3 regions of the Janthinobacterium sp. SUN026 genome follow, and region 3 is predicted to be linked to each of the others. Evidence: predicted binding sites of a transcription regulator. Region 3 holds the regulator's gene; each other region holds the start of a gene.

Region 1 (2,265 bases), on a different contig from region 3:
GATCATGCTGGCGCTGGTGCAGGCGCGCTACCACCGCGCACGGGCGGCGCGCCAGCTGGGCCTGAGCGTGCGCCAGTTGCGTTACCGCATGCAGAAATTGATGATACAGGAAGCCCTATTTGATGAGCGCATGGACGATAGATGAAGACGGCTGGTGCGACGGCGCGCTGCGCTACGACTCGCCGTACTGGGATGCGCGCCCGGACGGTGCGCAAGTCGATTTGCTGGTGATCCATAACATCAGTTTGCCGGGTGGCCGCTTTGGCGGGCCGCATGTGTCGGACTTGTTTACGGGCCGGGTAGATTATAATGCCGATCCTTCTTTCGCCGACCTGCGTGGCTTGCAGGTGTCGGCGCACTTTTTTGTGCGGCGCGATGGTGCGCTGTTGCAATATGTTTCTGCTGATCAACGTGCCTGGCATGCGGGCGCGTCCGCCTTCGAAGGACGCCCGCAGTGCAATGGCTATTCTATCGGTATCGAAATGGAAGGCGCGGACGATGTGCCGTTCCAGCGGCGGCAATATCATGTGCTGGCGGCGCTGACGGCGGCGCTGGTGGCGCGCTACGGGCTGTCCCAGGTGCGCGGCCACGAGCATATCGCGCCGGGCAGGAAGACGGATCCGGGGCCGTTTTTTGACTGGCATTTTTATCAAGAATGCTGGCTGGAAACCCTTAACGGACAAGCTGCGTTAGCGCTTACTTCGCGGGGATTGGGCTTCCCAGCCATGCCCTGAAAAGTCAACCGAAATCGTATATGAAAATACAAAAAATTACGCCGACGGATGCCGGAAAACTATTGCATCGCCCTTCGATGGGTACTACAATTAGTGCAGAAGTTGGATGTAAAGACTATATGTAGTGCCATCACAGACGTTTTCAGAATTATTGTCAAAGCTACCCGGATTGCTGATAAAGCACTGGAACTGGCGGTTTATCACCCTTGATCGTGTTTTGCGCCAGCCGGGCAGTGCGGTGTGGCGAGATGGATACTGAGCTGTTTTATGTACTATTAATTTACTATTTAGCAACAAATACCTGAAGAAACCCTGACCATCGGGCGTTCTATTCAACAACACACGCGGCAGCAAAACTGCAGGCTGACTTTAGCTGACAACGGGAGCTTCAATGCAATCACCACAAGATATTTCCATCCATCCAACGCCAGTATCGCCAGCGCCAGGCGCGGCCAACAGCGTGGCGAGCACGGGCGCGGCATTGGGCGACTATCGCATCATCCGCCGCAACGGCGCGGTGGTGGCATTTGAGCCTTCGAAGATCGCCATCGCCATGACCAAGGCGTTTTTGGCCGTTAACGGCGGCCAGGGCGCAGCCTCGGCACGCATCCGCGAACTGGTGGAACAATTGACCGACGGCGTGGTCGCTGCGCTGGTGCGCCGCCACCCGGGCGGCGGCACCTTCCATATCGAAGACGTGCAAGACCAGGTGGAACTGTCGCTGATGCGTTCGGGCGAGCACGACGTGGCGCGTGCCTACGTGCTGTACCGCGCCAAACACATGGAAGAGCGCCGCCTGCAGAAGGAAGCGCAAGGCGCGTCCGCGCAAGTTTCCGCACCACAACTGAACGTGACCGACAACGGCGTGCGCCGCCTGCTGGACATGCAGGAAGTACGCGACCTGATCAATGCCGCCTGCGCCGGCCTGGAAAAGCACGTCGATGCCGACGCCATCCTGGCTGAAACGGTGAAAAACCTGTATGACGGCGTGCCGGTGGAAGAACTGCACAAGTCGGCCATCCTGGCAGCGCGCGCGCTGATGGAAAAAGACCCGGCCTACAGCCAGGTCACGGCCCGCATCCTGCTGCACACGGTGCGCAAGGAAGTGTTCGGCAAGGAAGTGCCACAAGCGGCCGCTGCCGCCGAATACCTGACGTATTTCCCGCAATACATCGCCAAGGGCATCGCCGCCGAGCTGCTGAACCCGGTACTCGCCAGCTTCGACCTGGAACGCCTGGCCAAAGCCATCGTGGCCGACCGAGACTTGCAATTCGGCTACATCGGCCTGCAAACCCTGTATGACCGCTACTTCCTGCACATCCAGGACGTGCGCATCGAAATGCCGCAGGCGTTCTACATGCGCGTGGCCATGGGCCTGGCACTGAACGAGGCGGACCGCGAAGCGCGCGCCATCGAGTTCTACAGCCTGCTGTCCTCGTTCGACTTCATGAGCTCGACCCCGACCCTGTTCAACTCGGGCACCTTGCGTTCGCAGTTGTCGTCGTGCTACCTGAGCACCGTCTCGGATGAC
Region 2 (2,265 bases), on a different contig from region 3:
GCGTAGCGCACGCCCTCGGCGATAGCCTTCTCGTCGAAATTGAGGCCGGCGAAATTGCGCGCATTGGTGGCGTCGCGAAAACCCAGATAAACGGTGTCGGCGCCATTGTCGATGGCCGCTTTCAAGGCTGGCAGGCTGCCGGCGGGGCAGACCAGTTCCAGCGGTCCGGCCACGCGGGTGGCGGTGGTTGATTCAAGCATCATGGTGTTCACAGTCCTGTATCGGCTCAGGGTGCAGACTATAGCCCCGCCCAGGCTGCCCAGTCCTTGACGCAGGTGAAGGAATGCATGCATGGCTGGTGCGCGTTCAACTTGCTTGACCTGGCTGTAAAATGCCCTCCTTTTCTCCCTCTTCGATTGCCCGCCATGCCCCGCAAACCGCTGCTGATCTTTCTGCTCACCCTGTTCCTCACCGTGCTGCAGGTGCAGTGGGCCGCCCCCACGGAAGGCTACGACGCCGAGGCGCTCTCCGTGCTGTCGCCCGAAGTACTGGGCGCGTATCCGGGCGTGCTGCTGCTGTTCCTGCAAGCCGTCTTCGCGCGCCGCGCCATGCCCGTGACGCGCCAGGCCGCCATCTGCACGGGACTGCTGGCCGTCTACTGGCTGCTGGCCAACTACGTCACGTTCGACGCGCGCGTGGCCAGCTGGAGCACCTTCTCGGCGCGGGAAATCTGGGCGCACGTGCTGCCCGCCTCCATCCTCAGCATCGCCGTCTGCGGCGCCGCCTACTTCGCCGCGAGCGCCTTCATCCTGCGCCAGGGCCGCCTGAAAAAGTAAACGGGGGCGCTTTTTTCACCTGCATCAAGGATTCGTCATGCCACTGCACGCGCCCTTTGACGCCACTATATTTAGTGATTAATCTCCATAAAAACACCGCATGTTGTGTTTATTGGAGGTTTCATGACGACGAATGCAGTTTCCCCCACACGCGGCCAGGTCGATGTCGCCGCGTCCATCAATGAATACCTGGACCGGCGCGACTGGCGTGTCAACGCCAACGCCAACCAGGGTTACTCGCTGGGCGGCCTGATACTCAATGTGTCGGGCAAGGTCATCGCCAACTACTGGCTGGACCAGGTCTATCCGCCGGACGTGGGCGCGGCGCACCGCGAAGCGGCGCTGCACATCCACGACCTCGACATGCTGGCCGGCTATTGCGCCGGCTGGTCGCTGCGCACCCTGCTGCACGAAGGCTTGAATGGCGTGCCGGGCAAGATCGAGTCCGGTCCGCCGAAACACATGTCGAGCGCCATCGGCCAGATCGTCAATTTTCTCGGCACGCTGCAAAACGAGTGGGCCGGCGCGCAGGCGTTCAGCTCCTTCGACACTTACATGGCACCCTACATCCGCAAGGACAGCCTGCGCTACGAAGACGTGCGCCAGTACATGCAGGAACTGATCTTCAACCTCAACGTGCCATCGCGCTGGGGCACGCAGACGCCGTTCACCAACCTCACCTTCGACTGGGTCTGCCCGGACGACCTGCGCGAGCAGATTCCCGTCATCGCCGGCCAGGAGATGGACTTCAGCTATGGCGAGCTGCAGGCCGAGATGGACATGATCAACCGCGCCTACATCGAGATCATGATGGCGGGCGACGCCAAGGGCCGCGTCTTCACCTTCCCCATCCCCACCTATAACATCACCGAGGATTTCGACTGGCATAGCGAGAATGCCGAACGCCTGTTCGAAATGACAGCCCGCTACGGCCTGCCCTACTTCCAGAATTTCATCAATTCGGAACTCAAGCCGAACATGATCCGCTCCATGTGCTGCCGCTTGCAGCTGGACTTGCGCGAACTGCTGAAACGGGGCAATGGCCTGTTCGGCTCCGCCGAGCAGACGGGCTCCCTGGGCGTGGTGACGATCAATTGCGCGCGCCTGGGCCACCTGTGGCGCGGCGACGAGCCAGCCTTGATGGCCGACCTGGACCGTCTGCTAGAGCTGGGCAAGACCAGCCTGGAAATCAAGCGCCGCACCATCGAGGAATTGATGCAGCAAGGCCTGTTCCCCTACACGAAACGCTATCTGGGCACCCTGCGCAACCACTTTTCCACCCTGGGCGTGAACGGCATCAACGAGATGATCCGCAATTTCAGCGGCGACGCCTATGACATCACGACGCCAGAAGGCCACGCGCTGGCCGTGCGCCTGCTCGACCACGTGCGCGCCCGCATGGTGGCCTTCCAGGAAGAGACGGGCCATATGTACAACTTGGAAGCGACGCCGGCCGAAGGCACGACGTACCGCTTCGCCCGCGAAGACC
Region 3 (2,265 bases):
TTGTCATCCAGGCGTGCGCTGGCGGACTGGTCGCCATAGCTGCCGCTGGCCGCCAGCAGCACGCTACTGGCGGCCAGCATCAACAGCGCACCGAGCGACAGGGCCACCAGCAATTCGACCAGGCTCATGCCACGATGCCCGCCGTTCATGCGCCGCCCCCGCCCAGCTGGAAAGCCAGCCTGGGCAGCGACTCGCCTGCCGCATTCACGGCGGGCGAGCCATCGGGCAGGCGGCCGCGCCAGCCCAGCTTGATGACGATGGGCGCCCCCTTGCCGCCGCTGCACGCCCACTGCAAGCCCTGGGCGGCGGCATCCCACGCGGCAAGGTCGCGGCAGATGCGCAGGCGCGCGCCGGGCAAGGCCGCATGCAGCCCCTGCTTCCATTCGGCGATGTCGAATTGCGCCAGCTCGGCCGCGCTGCAGGCGGCAACGCCAAGACAGTCCGGCGCGCCGCCGCCAGCTTCGGCGCCGTCCGCCGCCGCATATGCCACGTTCAGGTAGGGATTGCCCGCATCGGGGCCATTCATGAGCACGTTGTTCGCGCGCATGCGCTCGGCCATGCCGGCGGCCAGTTGCACGCCCGCCGACAGCAGCGCCGACTCGTGGCGCGCGCGCAGGGCGTTCAATTGCAGGATGCTGGCGCCCAGCAGGCCCAGCGCCAACAGCAGCAGCGACACCAGCACTTCGACGAGGCTGCTGCCACCCGCAGGAAACATAGTGCGACCGCCCTTGCGCATGCGCTACTCCCTTCCGCAGAAAGAGCCGCAGGAACAGGCGGCCCAGCTACAAGATAGGCGCGCGCAAAAACCTGCGTCTGCGCTAGCGCAAACAGGACGATGATAAGTCGAGAAGAACGGCGGTGGGATTGATCAGACCGCTTGCCAGGCAAGCGCCGGCATGGTGAACACGGGGCGCAGGAGCGGCCCCTTTGCCGGCAAAGTGAACGTCCGGGTGAGCGTCAGGGCTTGCGCGCCTGGCCCACTTCGGCAATCGCGTCCTGGAACTCGGCCAGGTCTTCGAAATTCTTGTAGACGGAGGCAAAGCGGATGTAGGCGATCTTGTCCAGGCGCTTGAGTTCCTGCATGACGAGTTCGCCGATATAGCCGGATTCGACTTCGCGCAAGCCGCTGGTGAGCAGCTTTTCCTGGATGGACGCGATGGCCGTATCCACAGAGGCGGCCGCGACGGGACGCTTACGCAAGGCCAGCATCAAACTGCCGCGCAACTTATCCGCAGCGAACTCCGTCCGGCTGCCATTCTTTTTGACGACGGCCGGCATGATAAGTTCAATGCGTTCGTAAGTGGTAAAACGCTTGTCGCATTTGCCGCAGCGGCGGCGGCGCCGAATGGCATCCCCTTCCTCCGATACGCGCGTATCGAGAACCTGGGTGTCGCCGTGCTGGCAAAATGGACATTTCATGGGCTGGCTACAACTTTATAGTAATAATTACGGGAAATCGCCGCCCTTGTACAAAGGGCGCCCGAATCACTCCGGGCGCCCTTGGGCACGACTGGAATGTGTCATACAGAATCTTACTCCGTATGACACATTCTGGACAAATAATTATGCTGCGTACACAGGGTGCGCGTCGGCCAGTACTTTCACGGCCGCTTTCACGCGCTCGATGGTGGCGGCGTCATGCGGATTGTCCAGCACGTCGGCGATCAGGTTGCCCACTTCTTCCGCTTGCGCTTCCTTGAAACCGCGCGTCGTCATCGCCGGGCTGCCCAGGCGGATGCCCGAGGTGACGAAAGGTTTTTGCGGGTCGTTCGGGATGCCGTTCTTGTTGCAGGTGATGTGCGCGGAACCGAGGATGGCTTCGGCTTCCTTGCCCGTCAGGTTCTTGGCGCGCAGGTCAACCAGCATGACGTGCGATTCGGTGCCGCCGGACACGATGCGCAGGCCGCGCTTGATCAGGGTTTTCGCCAGCACGTCGGCGTTCTTGATCACTTGCTTCTGGTATTCGACGAATTCAGGGCTCAGCGCTTCCTTGAAGGCGACGGCCTTGCCGGCGATCACGTGCATCAGCGGGCCGCCCTGGATGCCAGGGAAGATGGCCGAGTTGATGGCTTTTTCGTGTTCGGCCTTCATCAGGATGATGCCGCCGCGCGGGCCGCGCAACGATTTGTGCGTGGTCGAGGTGACGAAGTCGGCGAACGGCACCGGGTTCGGGTACAGGCCGGCGGCGATCAAGCCGGCGTAGTGGGCCATGTCGACCATGAAGTAGGCGCCCACTTCCTTGGCGATCTTGCTGAAGCGTTCGAA

What was found. Region 3 encodes NrdR, which represses ribonucleotide reductase genes. Its sites were predicted from a motif close to CACNANATNTNGTG; they were not measured.
Region 1: the regulator NrdR is predicted to act here: its motif matches at 848-861, upstream of OX459_RS01695 (ribonucleoside-diphosphate reductase subunit alpha).
Region 2: the regulator NrdR is predicted to act here: its motif matches at 840-853, upstream of OX459_RS23155 (ribonucleoside triphosphate reductase).

The regions. Positions count from the first base shown of each region.
Region 1 is NZ_JAPQNU010000001.1:357,037-359,301, forward strand. Features, by position in the region: gene OX459_RS01685 (sigma-54 dependent transcriptional regulator) at 1-145, shown strand, start outside; gene ampD (1,6-anhydro-N-acetylmuramyl-L-alanine amidase AmpD) at 123-734, shown strand; gene OX459_RS01695 (ribonucleoside-diphosphate reductase subunit alpha) at 1,126-2,265, shown strand, end outside.
Region 2 is NZ_JAPQNU010000005.1:496,700-498,964, reverse strand. Features, by position in the region: gene OX459_RS23165 (peptidase U32 family protein) at 1-200, opposite strand, end outside; gene OX459_RS23160 (hypothetical protein) at 366-776, shown strand; gene OX459_RS23155 (ribonucleoside triphosphate reductase) at 900-2,265, shown strand, end outside.
Region 3 is NZ_JAPQNU010000010.1:79,915-82,179, reverse strand. Features, by position in the region: gene OX459_RS27675 (PilW family protein) at 1-149, opposite strand, end outside; gene pilV (type IV pilus modification protein PilV) at 146-736, opposite strand; gene nrdR (transcriptional regulator NrdR) at 958-1,419, opposite strand; gene glyA (serine hydroxymethyltransferase) at 1,564-2,265, opposite strand, start outside.